DNA from 3 places in the Agaribacter flavus genome. Region 3 is predicted to be linked to each of the others. Evidence: predicted binding sites of a transcription regulator. Region 3 holds the regulator's gene; each other region holds the start of a gene.

The links. The regulator sigma-54, encoded in region 3, starts transcription at its own class of promoters, with help from an activator protein. The targets are predictions, from matches to a motif close to GTTGGCACGNNNNTNGNNT.
Region 1: ACFOHL_RS15355 (S8 family peptidase) is a predicted target of sigma-54. The motif match lies at 1,789-1,807, and genes of this name have one in related genera.
Region 2: ACFOHL_RS06350 (DUF2884 family protein) is a predicted target of sigma-54. The motif match lies at 1,591-1,609, and genes of this name have one in related genera.

What each region holds. Positions count from the first base shown of each region.
Region 1 covers NZ_JBHRSW010000043.1:75,639-79,914, reverse strand. Annotated here, with positions in the region: gene ACFOHL_RS15365 (spondin domain-containing protein) at 1-633, shown strand, start outside; gene ACFOHL_RS15360 (hypothetical protein) at 704-1,507, opposite strand; gene ACFOHL_RS15355 (S8 family peptidase) at 1,915-3,630, shown strand; gene ACFOHL_RS15350 (ligand-binding sensor domain-containing protein) at 3,899-4,276, shown strand, end outside.
Region 2 covers NZ_JBHRSW010000007.1:132,933-137,208, forward strand. Annotated here, with positions in the region: gene ACFOHL_RS06345 (NAD-dependent epimerase/dehydratase family protein) at 1-722, opposite strand, end outside; gene ACFOHL_RS06350 (DUF2884 family protein) at 743-1,540, opposite strand; gene ACFOHL_RS06355 (hypothetical protein) at 1,911-2,102, shown strand; gene ACFOHL_RS06360 (mechanosensitive ion channel family protein) at 2,152-3,405, opposite strand; gene ACFOHL_RS06365 (acyltransferase) at 3,432-4,276, opposite strand, start outside.
Region 3 covers NZ_JBHRSW010000008.1:48,316-52,591, reverse strand. Annotated here, with positions in the region: gene ACFOHL_RS06790 (HPr family phosphocarrier protein) at 1-258, opposite strand, end outside; gene rapZ (RNase adapter RapZ) at 260-1,129, opposite strand; gene ptsN (PTS IIA-like nitrogen regulatory protein PtsN) at 1,161-1,604, opposite strand; gene hpf (ribosome hibernation promoting factor) at 1,612-1,899, opposite strand; gene ACFOHL_RS06770 (RNA polymerase factor sigma-54) at 1,926-3,443, opposite strand; gene lptB (LPS export ABC transporter ATP-binding protein) at 3,520-4,248, opposite strand; gene lptA (lipopolysaccharide transport periplasmic protein LptA) at 4,245-4,276, opposite strand, start outside.

The DNA.
Region 1 (4,276 bases), on a different contig from region 3:
CTGACGCACGGGCAGCCTTTGGCACCGCTTGCAGTTATTGCTCATGAACCTGGGTATTATGCATTTAAAGAAGGTAAACCTGCTTCTATCGGGATTGAAGTATTAGCTGAAGGCGGTAGCCCTGCAATGGTAATTAGTGAAGCACAAGATGCCATTCAGTTCTTGGATGCTGCTCCAGGAACAGGGCCTATTCCTCCAGGCAAGCAAAGCGATATTGTGACATTAGTGGTGCCGGCGTTAGATGCAGATAACCTACATCTAACGGTAACATCTATGCTAATCGATACTAACGATGCCTTTACTGGTGTCACCGCATACGATATCAGCAATATGGAAATTGGAGAAAGCATTGCTTTCACAACCATCACTTGGGATGCAGGTACAGAAGCGAATACAGAAACCGCCGATACGATGCCCGGACCAGCCGCCGTCGCAGCCGGAGGTGGTGGTGCAGCTGCTGGTTTTAGCGAGGTGCGTGACGATTTGATTGACGCAGTTCGGGTACACGCAGGCGTTGTCACCGCGATGAATGCAGATGATCCTAGTAAAGAGGGTTTATCCACTTCGGTACTAAATCAAAGTGATAGATTTGATAACCCAACAGCAAAGGTTGTAGTAACACGTAGTAGGTAACTTAGTGTGAGTAGTTAAGTTACTTGTGTGAAGGAGGTACTTGTACCTCCTTTTTTTGCTATTCACACACTCATTGACTAAATGACAAGTCCTCTGATGGTATGTCTAAATATTGTGTTATTGGCTTACCATTTCTTAGTATTTCAAACTTTATGCTGTCCATATTGTGCACTTGGCCTGCAAGTATACTGAGAGCCCTGGTATCACTCACATCGGTACCATTTATTCGCATGATGATATCACCTTCCACTAAGCCAGCTTGCTTGAATAAGCGTTTGGATACACCTGGTTTAGCGTAAAGATGCGGGGATATACCCTGCAAATCAGACAAGTCTATTATGTGCTCAAGTATTTTGGGTCGATTGGCAATTTCTGCAGAAGATAAGTCTTTATAGTTTGATTCTGCATCGGCTTCTTTTTGTGTTAAAAAATTTGCATCGAATAATGGGATGTCATAAACATTTTCATTGTAAGTAAGCGTCACCTTGTCTACATGGATTGCTTTTACCTGAATAGCTTGCTTGAAGATAAAATCCGAAAGTGTGTAAGTTTCTACCATGCTCTCTGATTCCAGTAATGTAATATTTTTGTTTTTGTCGATGCCAAGCACCACCACTTGAATGGGTAGAGCTTGTGTTGTTGAACTTGGGTTTACACGCTTATCTACACCACTTGAAATTTTTTCGCTTGGACGGAGTTTGTCCTCGTTAGGCTTTGCCTGAAGCGCCTCCACTTTATCGCCTTTTACTTCGTGACTTTCATCAACATGCACATATGGCAATGTATGTTTATCATCAACTAATGAATATACAACAAAGACAAGTGCAAATAGAAAGCAAATACATATTGTCATCAACAGCGGTGAAAACTTCATTTGCAATTACCCGTTTAGTTAATCCGTGAATTTACGAAAGGATGTTTTATTGGTTATCGGAAGCTGACACGTTTTTTTGATGTGGTAGATAGTGAAGTGGCTCACTACCTTAATTCAGGAACCTTTAAATAGTGAACATAGTTAAAAAATAAATAAAAAAATGAATATAAAAAGTTCAAAAAATAAGTTCATAACTAGAGCTAATATTTTATTTTTTATAATTTCTTCGATTGAATTAAGAAAAAATCCTTTTAATACATACAGATAAAAAATGTTTAATAGTTGGCATAACTAGTGCTAATAGGTAATTATTAATCGCTTAGTTAATCGTAAAGTTAAGGTCTTAATAGCTTTATCTTGAATCCAGTTGTCCATTGCACAATGAGGTGCATTGAGGGGAGATGTAAATGAACTTGTTCAGTAAATTTTCTATTGTCGCTTGTAGTATTGGCATTAGTATAAGTCTTAATATTGCGCTTACTAAACATGTCTTTTCGTCAAAAGCCCCAGCAGCAGATATGTCATTGGTATTAGAACAAGCAGAAAAGCAGTCGTACATCATTCAGGGGGCCAGTATTGAAAAATTGACAAGCTTACTTACTGCAAATGGGGCTTCAATAGTAAAAGCGTTCCCCATTATCAATGCGGTATCTGCAGTACTGACCAACGATCAGTTTGATGCTTTATCGAATATTAAAGGCCTCTCGTTAAAAATAGATGCTGAGGTAAAGACGCAAAGCCCCATGCCAGCTCATCTACAGTGGGAAATCAATAACAACATCGCGCAACAAGTGGAAGCTCATCGCTTGCATACAATTGGTCTAAAAGGCCGAGGCGTCACAATCGCCATTGTCGATAGCGGCGTAAATGTTAACGGCGACTATGGCAGACGCTTAGCCGAACACGCAGATGGAAACAACCGACTGATTGCCAAGTACGACGCTACCAAAGGTATGGCTACGACTGTAAAGAACGATGACCAAAACGGTCACGGTACGCATGTGGCTAGTATAATCGCCACGCAGTTTGGACACGGAACAGGCCAATGGCATCGTTTTAACGGCATTGCACCAGAGGCCAATATATTGCCTGTGAAAGCTTTTGATGCAGAAGGTAAAAGCGACTATTCAACCGTACTAGACGCGCTCAATTGGATATATCAAAACCGCAAACAAATGCGTATACAAGTTGTCAACTTGTCGATGGGCACCGCGGTAACCAGTCGTTATTGGGAAGACCCTATCAATCAGGCAGTGACTCGTCTTTGGGATGCTGGCATTGTGGTTGTCGCGTCTGCCGGCAATAATGGTGAAACGCATGGTATTACCGTTCCTGGAAACAATCCCTATATCATCACTGCGGGAGCGGCTACAGACAATCGCACACCTTTTGATTTTTCTGACGATCGTATTGCTTCATTTTCGGCAATGGGGCCAACCTATGATGGCTTTGTTAAGCCTGATGTCGTTGCTCCTGCAACAAATATAGCGGTTAAACTGCAGCACAATATCCTTGCTAGGCAGCTTAAGCGTCATCCTCTTGGGCATGATTATGCAGAAATATCTGGCACCTCTCAAGCCGCTGCAATCGTCACTGGTGTTGCTGCGCTTGTCGTGCAGAACAATCCGCATTTATCTCCCGATGATGTTAAGTGCAAAATCATGACTGCTGCAAGAGCGGCGATAGACAACGGAAAATATACCTTTTCCCCATTCAAACAAGGTGCAGGTTTAGTCGATGCTTATGAAGCTGTGATGACGCATGCCACTGGTTGCGCGAATCGTGGCTTAGATATCAAAGCGGACATTGCCAACGAAAAGCATTTCGTAGGCCCTGTAGAACAGACAGAGTCTGGAGAGTTTGGTATTCGTTTGGATGATGGCACTCTAGTAAGTTCGGGGCTACATTGGGCGACAAATATTACAGACCTTCAAGGGCTGCACTGGGGAGCATCATCATTTGAAATGCAAGGCTTACATTGGTCTGGTAACAGTTTTGGGGTCTTAAGTGCTAATTGGTCCGGGAGTGCACTTGATATCAATGGTTTGCATTGGGGGGAGGGTAGGTTCCAGCTCATGCAAGTTTCTACATCTGAGGTGAACTCGGCTGAAGCGACAAAATAAGCACAAAACTTACTGAAATACATTCAAAACTGGATTAAGACTTTAATCCAGTTTTACTCATTTTTTTACATCCAGTTTTTTCAAAAAATCAACACTTCAATTAGTTGTCCCGTTTTGGTCAAGATGTAAACAAATGATCCGATATAACTAATACGTGAATACATACATTAACTAAATGATTGCTGACTCTTGTTCTAAATTGTTACGGAAATATTTAACCCTTTTTATTTTTGTGCTGTTAATAAAAGCTGCTAATGCTTTTGCAAACATGGAAGAGATCAGTTTCGAAAATATTACCAGTAAACATGGCTTATCGTCCGATGCCGTTACTGATATTCTCCAAGACTCAAAAGGCTTTTTGTGGGTTGCTACGCAAGATGGTTTAAACCGATTTGACGGCGAAAGCTACAAAAGGTTTTTACATTCACCTAAAGATCCAAATACTTTGTCAGCTCCTTGGGTTAGGGGGGTCGAAGAGGATAAATTTGGCAAAATTTGGGTAGCTACTGATAAGGGTATATCGATCCTTGATCAATATAGCCAGTCTATTAATCGACTGAGTAATGATAATTCAGGTATTAAAAGCAAAGGAGTAACTTACATCTATAAAGATGTAAATGAATCTATGTGGATTATAGGTAACGAA
Region 2 (4,276 bases), on a different contig from region 3:
TCGAAATTTAGGAGAGGCAGGCCTAGTTTTAGTGCACACCAACTATAATACTCTTGCCTGCTGGGGTGTATTTGGCTGCACAGGTTAAACACCTGACGATCAAAGTTGTTCATCAGAATAGATTGGATTGCTGCGATAACGTCGGCTTTATGCACCAAGTTTACTGGCGCGTGCGGGTTTGCTAAGGATTTACGCTTTGACAGTGAATATATGGGGTGACGATAGCCAACTTCTGGGTTAGGTCCAACTAAACCTGCTAGGCGCAAGACGGTAGCTTGTGAATAGCTAGAAAGTAGATAAGTTTCTATATCAGCATGGACTTGCCCTGACGCTGTTTCTGGGGAAGTGGGTGTGTCGTTCGTCACTACACCCGCACCTTCAGCAAAAACTGAGCTTGTACTGACAAACAGTATCTTATTGCAACCTTCAGTTTTAGCTGTGTCAATCAGTGACTTGATGGCGTCAAAGTATCGTTTAGGTTCAATATTGCGTCTGCCAGCAGCAATGTTAATCACAATATGCCTTTGAGAAAACAAGGCATTTGCTGTTGCCTTGTCAATCCTCTGATAACAGTCGAATAAATGAGTACAAATACCATTACTATTTAGGTGCTTCTGTTTTTCTGTTTGTCTAACAGTGCCGACAATATCAGCGCCTTGTTGGGACAGACGAAGCGCTAAGGAATGTCCCAACCAACCAAGGCCAATTATAGTAACTCTCATTTACACTCTAGATTTTTGGATTATGTGCGTTGTTTGACGTTAATCATATCGATATTTTTAAATGCTTCAATAGTTTGCAATTGCGTTTCTGTTTTGTCTAGTTCGACGAGTGAATCGCAAAACGCCTTGGCACTATGTTCTAGGCTCGCGGCTTGTGTTTCTACTTCCGATTCAATATCTGCACCCAACTTTTCCATTCTAGCTTCAAAGTCAGAGAAATTACCGTCACCATTCAGCATGCTCCGACCAAGCGCCATAAAGATCTCCCCCATGCCTTCTGAGATCAAAGCTTCAACAGTATCTTCAATTTGTTTGCCTAAGGTACCAGAAACGTTGCCGCCATCTGTGAAAACACTCTTACCAAACACAATCACGCCATCTTCAGGGAATATTGCGGATTTCACTTCTTTTTCAATGGCTAAAATACTGTCATTCATTGATTTGACAAACTGGCTATCGTCTCCGAAAAAGCCGGTAAATACTTTTGTTAAAGCTGTATTGGCAATCTCAACGGCATCTTCAGCGAGAGAAACGGCTTGCGGTACTGCTTGGTTAATTTGTTTGTAATAACGGCTTGCAATATCTTTTTGTTGGCTGTTCAAATCTAGTGAATGCCCTGTTTGGTGTACTTCCCCAGACTTTTCGATGATGAGCGTTTGACTTTCCCCATGTTGGATTGCAATTTGCCCATTGGTGATGCGTACTTCTCCTTCAAAATTAATATCGCACTTATTGCCGATGCTATTAAAGTCATGAGCATTTGCATGTAAGCTAGCGGTACTTAGCAGTGTTGTAATAATGAATATACATTTTTTCATGAATCTTGATCCTTTATGGCTTGATACGCAATGTTATATGTTTGGATGTAAAGCAATCACTAAGCCAATAATTATCGTTATTTAAATCAGTTACTTACGCTTGTCTTCTTTTATATATTTACTACTTTGACGATAAAAATAGTGAGTTTTTTTATTATTTAGTTAATTTGACTAAGATCATATTATCTAAAAAAAGACAGTAGAAGCATGGAGACAGTCAAAACTTTGCGTATAATACTCACTAGGGTCTGTACACCAAAGGCCAACAGACCCTAGAAAAGCTTTAAAATATATGGGCGTGATTCTGCTTTGTCGTCGCTGAACGTCTAATAGAATCTCACCGCATCTCGAATATTGAATAAGGTATTTTATGAACGACATTCTAAACACATTAAAATTGGGCGTTTTGTTTTTGGCGCTTATATTGGGGTTAAGTTGTATTGTTATGAGTGTTATTTCGAATAAGCAAGGTGCTGCCGCCATGCAAGAGCGTGTAGAATATGGATTTTTTGGCGTAACAGGTTTAGTGATTACTGCAGTAATGGCTTACGCACTTGCATAATTTATAAGGGCTATATTCTACCCCTTCATTTTTTTGACAAGATAGGGAGTCACTTGCTGTGGTTACCTATTCTTTGATACACGCTTAGTCCAAATATAGGGGCTAAAGACAATATATGGTCAAAAATGTCTGCTTGTGTTTGTTCATATTCAATCCACTCTGTTGTCTTTGTAAAACAATAAATTTCTATTGGCAACCCAATTTCACTCGGTTTAAGTTGACGAACCATACAAGTTAGTTGCTGGTTGATGAGTGAGTGTTCCTTTAGATAATTTTCGATATACGCGCGAAAAGTGCCGACGTTGGTTAGCTTGCGCGTATTAATGAGATCTTTATTCTGGGACTCCGTTTGTTTGACATTGTCGGCTAACTGTTTTGTTTTGTCTTTTAAATAAGTCTCGAGCAATATAAATTTTGACCATGCTTCTATATCTGATTGAGTTGCAAAGCTAATGCTATCCATGTCGATATTGATGGCACGTTTTATACGCCTTCCTCCTGCTTTTTTCATGCCTTGCCAATTTTTTACTGGCTCTGCCGTTAATGCATATGTCGGGATAGTGGCGATAGTCTTGTCCCAATTTTGTACTTTTACTACTGTTAAACCGATTTCTTCTATGTCGCCATCAACACCGTATTTCGGGATTTCTATCCAGTCCCCCTCATTAAACATCCTATTTGCGGCGATTTGAATCCCTGCAACAAAACCTAAGATTGTGTCTTTAAAAATCAGCAACAAAACGGCAGCGATGGCGGTCAGTCCAGACAACAAATAGATAGGACTCTGACCAATTAGCAGCGAAATAATGAGAAATATAGTGACGATAGTTACGAGTAAGCGAGTAACTTGCACAAAACCCGTAATGGGCGCTTTTTTGGCGAATGTCGACGCTTGGTATATTTTGTCGATACCACTAATTAAAGCTTGCAGTACTAAAAAGCTTGTTGCAATCAAGTATAAGCTGGCACTGAAGTGGATTAAGGCATATGAAATACTCGACATTGAGTTGACAGTTTCATTTGCGTAATACAAAAATAGTCCAGGAAAAAGATGGGCTAATCGGCGAAAAAAGCCAACCTGTAACAAGTAGTCATCCCAGTCAGTTTTTGTCAGGCTAACGATTCGTGTTATTTTCCATAAAAATAGAATCCTTACTCCTGCCCACATAATGATACTCCCCAGTATTAATAGAGAGAAACTCATTAACTGATATGGGGCAGAGTCAAGTGAATATTTACTCAAATCGAGTAAATCGAGTAAGCTTAATATGTACTTAGAGAAAATTGGCGTACTTGTCGTCATATCTATTTTTGTTCCGCTAGTGCTGCTTAATTTAGCCACTGTCTGATACGTTGGTCTTTTTCTTGCCAGCGTTCATTAAGCCATAATTGGAAATTTTTCTTGAAGGTCTCGTTTTCAAAGTAATCACCAATGATCTTGTTATGCACTGGGATTGTTTTCACATCAATCACTATTTTGTTCATTCTACCCCCTAGCATGTCCATCATGGGGTGCTTGGTGTTGGGGTAGGCTAGGGTAATATCGAGGACTTCACTAAAAAGTTCTCCCATTGAAGCGAGGGTAAATGCAATACCTCCCGCTTTAGGACGCAGTAAATGTGTATAGGAACTGCCGCTGCTGATTTGCTTTTTACTTGTAAAACGCGTGCCTTCTACAAAATTGATAACGGTAGTGGGTTGATTTATATACTTTTGGCAAGAACGGCGCGTGGTCTCAATGTCTTTGCCCTTCAAATGAGGGTGCTGTGCTAAAAATTTTTTGCTATATCTCTGCATAAAAGGCATATCCATGGCCCAAGCAGCTAAACCAACGATAGGAAGCCAAATTAGTTCTTTTTTCAGGAAGAACTTTGGAGGAGGGATGCGTTTATTACAGAAGTTTATTAACAAGATAATGTCTAGATAACTGATGTGGTTAGCGATAATTAGGTACCATTTATTCTCAGAAAGTGCTCGATCAATCGTGATATTTAATTCGGGTTTGTTGAATATTTTGATCAATGCGACACTAATCACACTAAAACTCATATAAAAGTAATGCATAACGCTGAGTATTGTCGGTTGAAGCGACTTTATTGGCAGGAGCAGTTTAAAAAAGCCAAGTATAATAACCAATATTCCCCAAAAACTCATATTGCTAAGTTGCAGAAGCA
Region 3 (4,276 bases):
AAACTTATTTTCAATCAGTTTTACGACTGCATCCATGGCAGACTGTGCATCATCACCCGAGCACACGATATCAACGGTTTTACCTTGCGAGCTTTCAAGCATCATCAATGCTAATACACTGTTTGCGGGTGCTTGATTGTCATCTTGGATAAGTAGTATTTCGGCAGAATGCTGGTTAGCTAGTTGAACAAGCTTTGTCGCTGCCCTAGCATGTAAACCCAGTTTATTGACTATTGTTACCGAGCGTTCAAGCTTCATACTATTTGTTCTCAAGTTCTTGTTTGACACGTTTCAGTTCACGGTGTTTTATTTGCACGTCACCATGACTCGCTTTGAAAGCTTCTGATAAGCTTTGCGCAACAAACACTGAGCGATGCTGCCCACCAGTGCAGCCAATTGATATGGTCACATAGCTGCGGTTGTTGCGTTCTAGGTGCGGCAACCACGTTGCGATAAAATTTTGGACTTGCCAAATAAACTTCATCACTAAGGGTTGTCCAGACAAAAATACTTCAACAGGTCCGTCCAAGCCTGTTAGGGGACGAAGATCGGGATCCCAATGGGGGTTGGGTAAAAACCTCACATCAAAAACATAGTCTGAATCTTTGGGTAAGCCATATTTAAAACCAAAAGATTCGAATACAATGACCAAATCAGCCGTTTTCTTTCCTAGTACTCTCTCCCTAACTAGCTCCGCCAGTTCATGTATGGATAGCTGATCCGTATTAATTTTTAAATCGGCTTTTTCTGCGACGGGCCTTAATATTTCTTGTTCAGTTAAGATGGCATCCGTAAGTGAGTTACTCAATTTAAATAGCGGATGAAGGCGCCGAGTTTCGCTGTAGCGCTTAATTAATACGTCATCACTTGCGTCGAGGTATATTATCGTGATTTCGCAAAAATCAGGTAAATAGTCGAGTACTTCGCTCACTTCTTTCTGCGCACGAGGCAAATTTCGAACGTCAATACTGACTGCTACTTGTTCGTGTTCATCTGAAATAGCACTAACTAGTGTGGGCAGTAAATGAACAGGAATGTTGTCGACACAGTAGTATCCGAGGTCTTCGAGTGAGCGTAATGCTATTGATTTTCCTGAGCCTGATCTTCCGCTGATGATAAGTAGTTTCACTGATAACCTCTCGCTTGGATTGGGTAAGTTACTAAGCTAGCGCTGCCACAATCTCATTTTTATTTTGTGCGCGTCGAATCGCTTTCACAATTGATTTGTCACTGAGTTTTTGTGCAATTCCCGACAAGGCGCGTAAATGGGAATCTGCTTGTTCTTTGGGTACAAGTAATGCGAAAAAAATATCAACAGGTTGATTGTCTATGGCGTCAAAATCAATAGCATGGTCACTGGTAACAATGATAGCAATAACATTTGAGATACCCTCTATTCGCCCGTGAGGGATGGCAATTCCGTTTCCAATGCCGGTACTCCCCATGCGCTCTCTGCAGAGTAAGCTATTGAGCACGTCTACTTGATTGAGCGAGGGGTGCTGCTTAATAGCAATTTCGCTAATAATTTCAAAAATTTTCTTTTTGCTTTGGCATTCGACCGAACATTGCGTTCGGTCGAGCGAGATTATGTCAGAAATGATCATATTTGACTTAGTGTCGTTTTAGTTTCTCTTTATGCTTAATAACTTGTCGGTCTAACTTGTCAATCAAGCCGTCGATTGCTGCGTACATATCAGTATGCTCCGAATTTGCAAATATTTCACCTCCGCTTATGTGTAAGGTTGCTTCAGCTTTTTGGCTTAGCTTTTCCACATTCAAAATTACATGAACGTTGTTGATGTGGTCAAAGTGGCGTTCCAGCTTTTCAAACTTAGTGTCGACGTAATTACGCAGTGAATCTGTAATGTCTACGTGATGACCAGTTAAGTTAATTTGCATAATGCTAGGTCCTCTTTAGATTGAGTCTAGATAAGACTTTTACGTTGGTTGGAAGGGGGAATGTTTAACGATTCCCTATATTTTGCGATTGTTCGCCGAGCAACTTTAATTCCTTGATCGGCAAGCAATTGGGCAATCTTACTATCACTGAGGGGTTTAGCCGGTGGTTCATCGGCAATGAGCTTTTTGATAAGCGCGCGAATTGCTGTGGACGAGGCATTTTCGCCGGAGTCTGTCGCCACGTGGCTTGAGAAAAAGTACTTTAATTCAAATATCCCCCTGGGAGTATGCATATACTTCTGCGTCGTTACACGCGATATTGTTGATTCATGCATATCTACCATTTCTGCCACATCATTTAATACCATGGGTATCATTTTTTCTGGGCCTTTTTCAAAAAACTCTTTCTGTCTGGACACAATACAATGTGACACTTTGAGTAGGGTTTCATTTCTACTCTCCAGACTTTTAATAAACCACTTTGCTTCTTGTAAATGTGACTTAATAAATTGTGAATCGTTCTGATTTTTTGAAGTTTTTGCTATTTGAGCGTAGGTTTCGTTCACCGCAAGGGCTGGTAAGGCATCGTTGTTCAGTTCCACCATCCAGATACCTTTGTTTTTATATACATTGACATCTGGTACAATGTATTCAGGCTCTTTAGTTGAGATAGCGCTACCTGGTCGAGGATTCAAGGTTTTTAGTAAGCGCATCACCTCTTTTAACTGCTCTTCCTTTAACTTGGTTTTACGCATCAGAGTGCGATAATCCTTGCTCCCCAATAACTCTGCATACTCTTTAATCAAGTCTTTCGCTTCTTCTAGCCATGGCGTACCTTGAGCAAATTGCTTGAGTTGAATAAGCAGGCATTCTTGCACGTTTCTCGCACCTGAGCCGATAGGATCAAGTAATTGAATACGTTTTAGTACGCACTCTACTTCTTCGATTTCTACTTCTTCGTTGTCGAGTGACTCAACTATTTCTTCACAAGAACTTGTTAAGTACCCTGATTCATCAATCGAGTCTATAATGGCTATCGCAATACTTTTATCTACTTCTGTGAAATGGCTCATCTGTACTTGCCAAAACAAGTGATCCTGAATGGAGTCGGTCGTCTCGCCTTGAAAAACAAAATCTTCATCAGGGTTACTTCCGATCATTTTTACCGGCGCTGAGCTGGAGCCAAGATACTCGTCCCACGAACTGTCAATGGGAAGATCATTGGGTAAATCACCATTTTGAAGTGCATCGTGACTGTCTACCGCATCTTCCATACTGACAGATGTATCTGATGAGGCATTGGTTTCCCCATTGGTTTGCGTTTCTGCATTACTGCCGGTAGAACTGTCGTCACCTTTGCTATTAGTCGCATCATTTTGCTCAAAATTTGCTTCGGACAGTTCAAGGAGAGGGTTGGATTCTAGCGCCTCTTGAATTTCTTGTTGGAGGTCAAGCGTAGATAGCTGCAACAGTTTGATAGCCTGTTGAAGCTGGGGTGTCATGGTAAGTTGTTGACTAAATTTTAACTGTAACGAGGGTTTCATTACTTTCCTTTTTTTACATCTAAGCCGAAATTACATCTGGTTACAGAACAATAATTTAAAGCTACCATGCAAAGACCTACATCGAAAATTGTTCGCCAAGATACACGTCTCTAACTTCTTGGTTTGATAATACATCATCTGCACTACCTGAGGCTATTAGAGAACCATGGCTAACGATGTATGCGGTTTCACAAACGTCTAGTGTTTCTTTCACATTGTGGTCTGTGATCAGCACACCAATGCCACGATCTTTTAACTGATATATAATCTTCTTTATATCACTAACAGAAATTGGGTCAACACCTGCGAAGGGTTCATCGAGCAAAATAAATTTGGGGTTTGCTGCTAAAGCTCTCGCTATCTCTACTCTTCGCCTTTCTCCACCAGATAAACTCATGCCTAAATTATTGCGAATATGATTGATGTTGAAGTCGTCCAATAATTCGTCAGCTTGCTGTTCTCGTTGTTGGTTACTCAACTCTTTTCGCGTTTGCAATATGGCCATTAAGTTTTCAAATACAGTTAATTTTCGAAAAATAGAAGCCTCTTGTGGTAAATACCCGATACCATGCCGCGCGCGTTCGTGCATAGGCAATAATGACAGATCATTTTGGTCGATGGATATTTCCCCCTTATCGAGCTGCACAAGACCGACTATCATGTAAAAGGTAGTTGTTTTACCAGCTCCATTCGGGCCAAGCAATCCGACTATTTGCCCTGTAGACACTTCAATGCTTACATCACGTACTACTTGTCTGGATTTATACGATTTTGCGAGGTTTTTAGCACAAAGCGTACTACTCATTTTTCATTGCCTTTGTCTTCGCTATTGT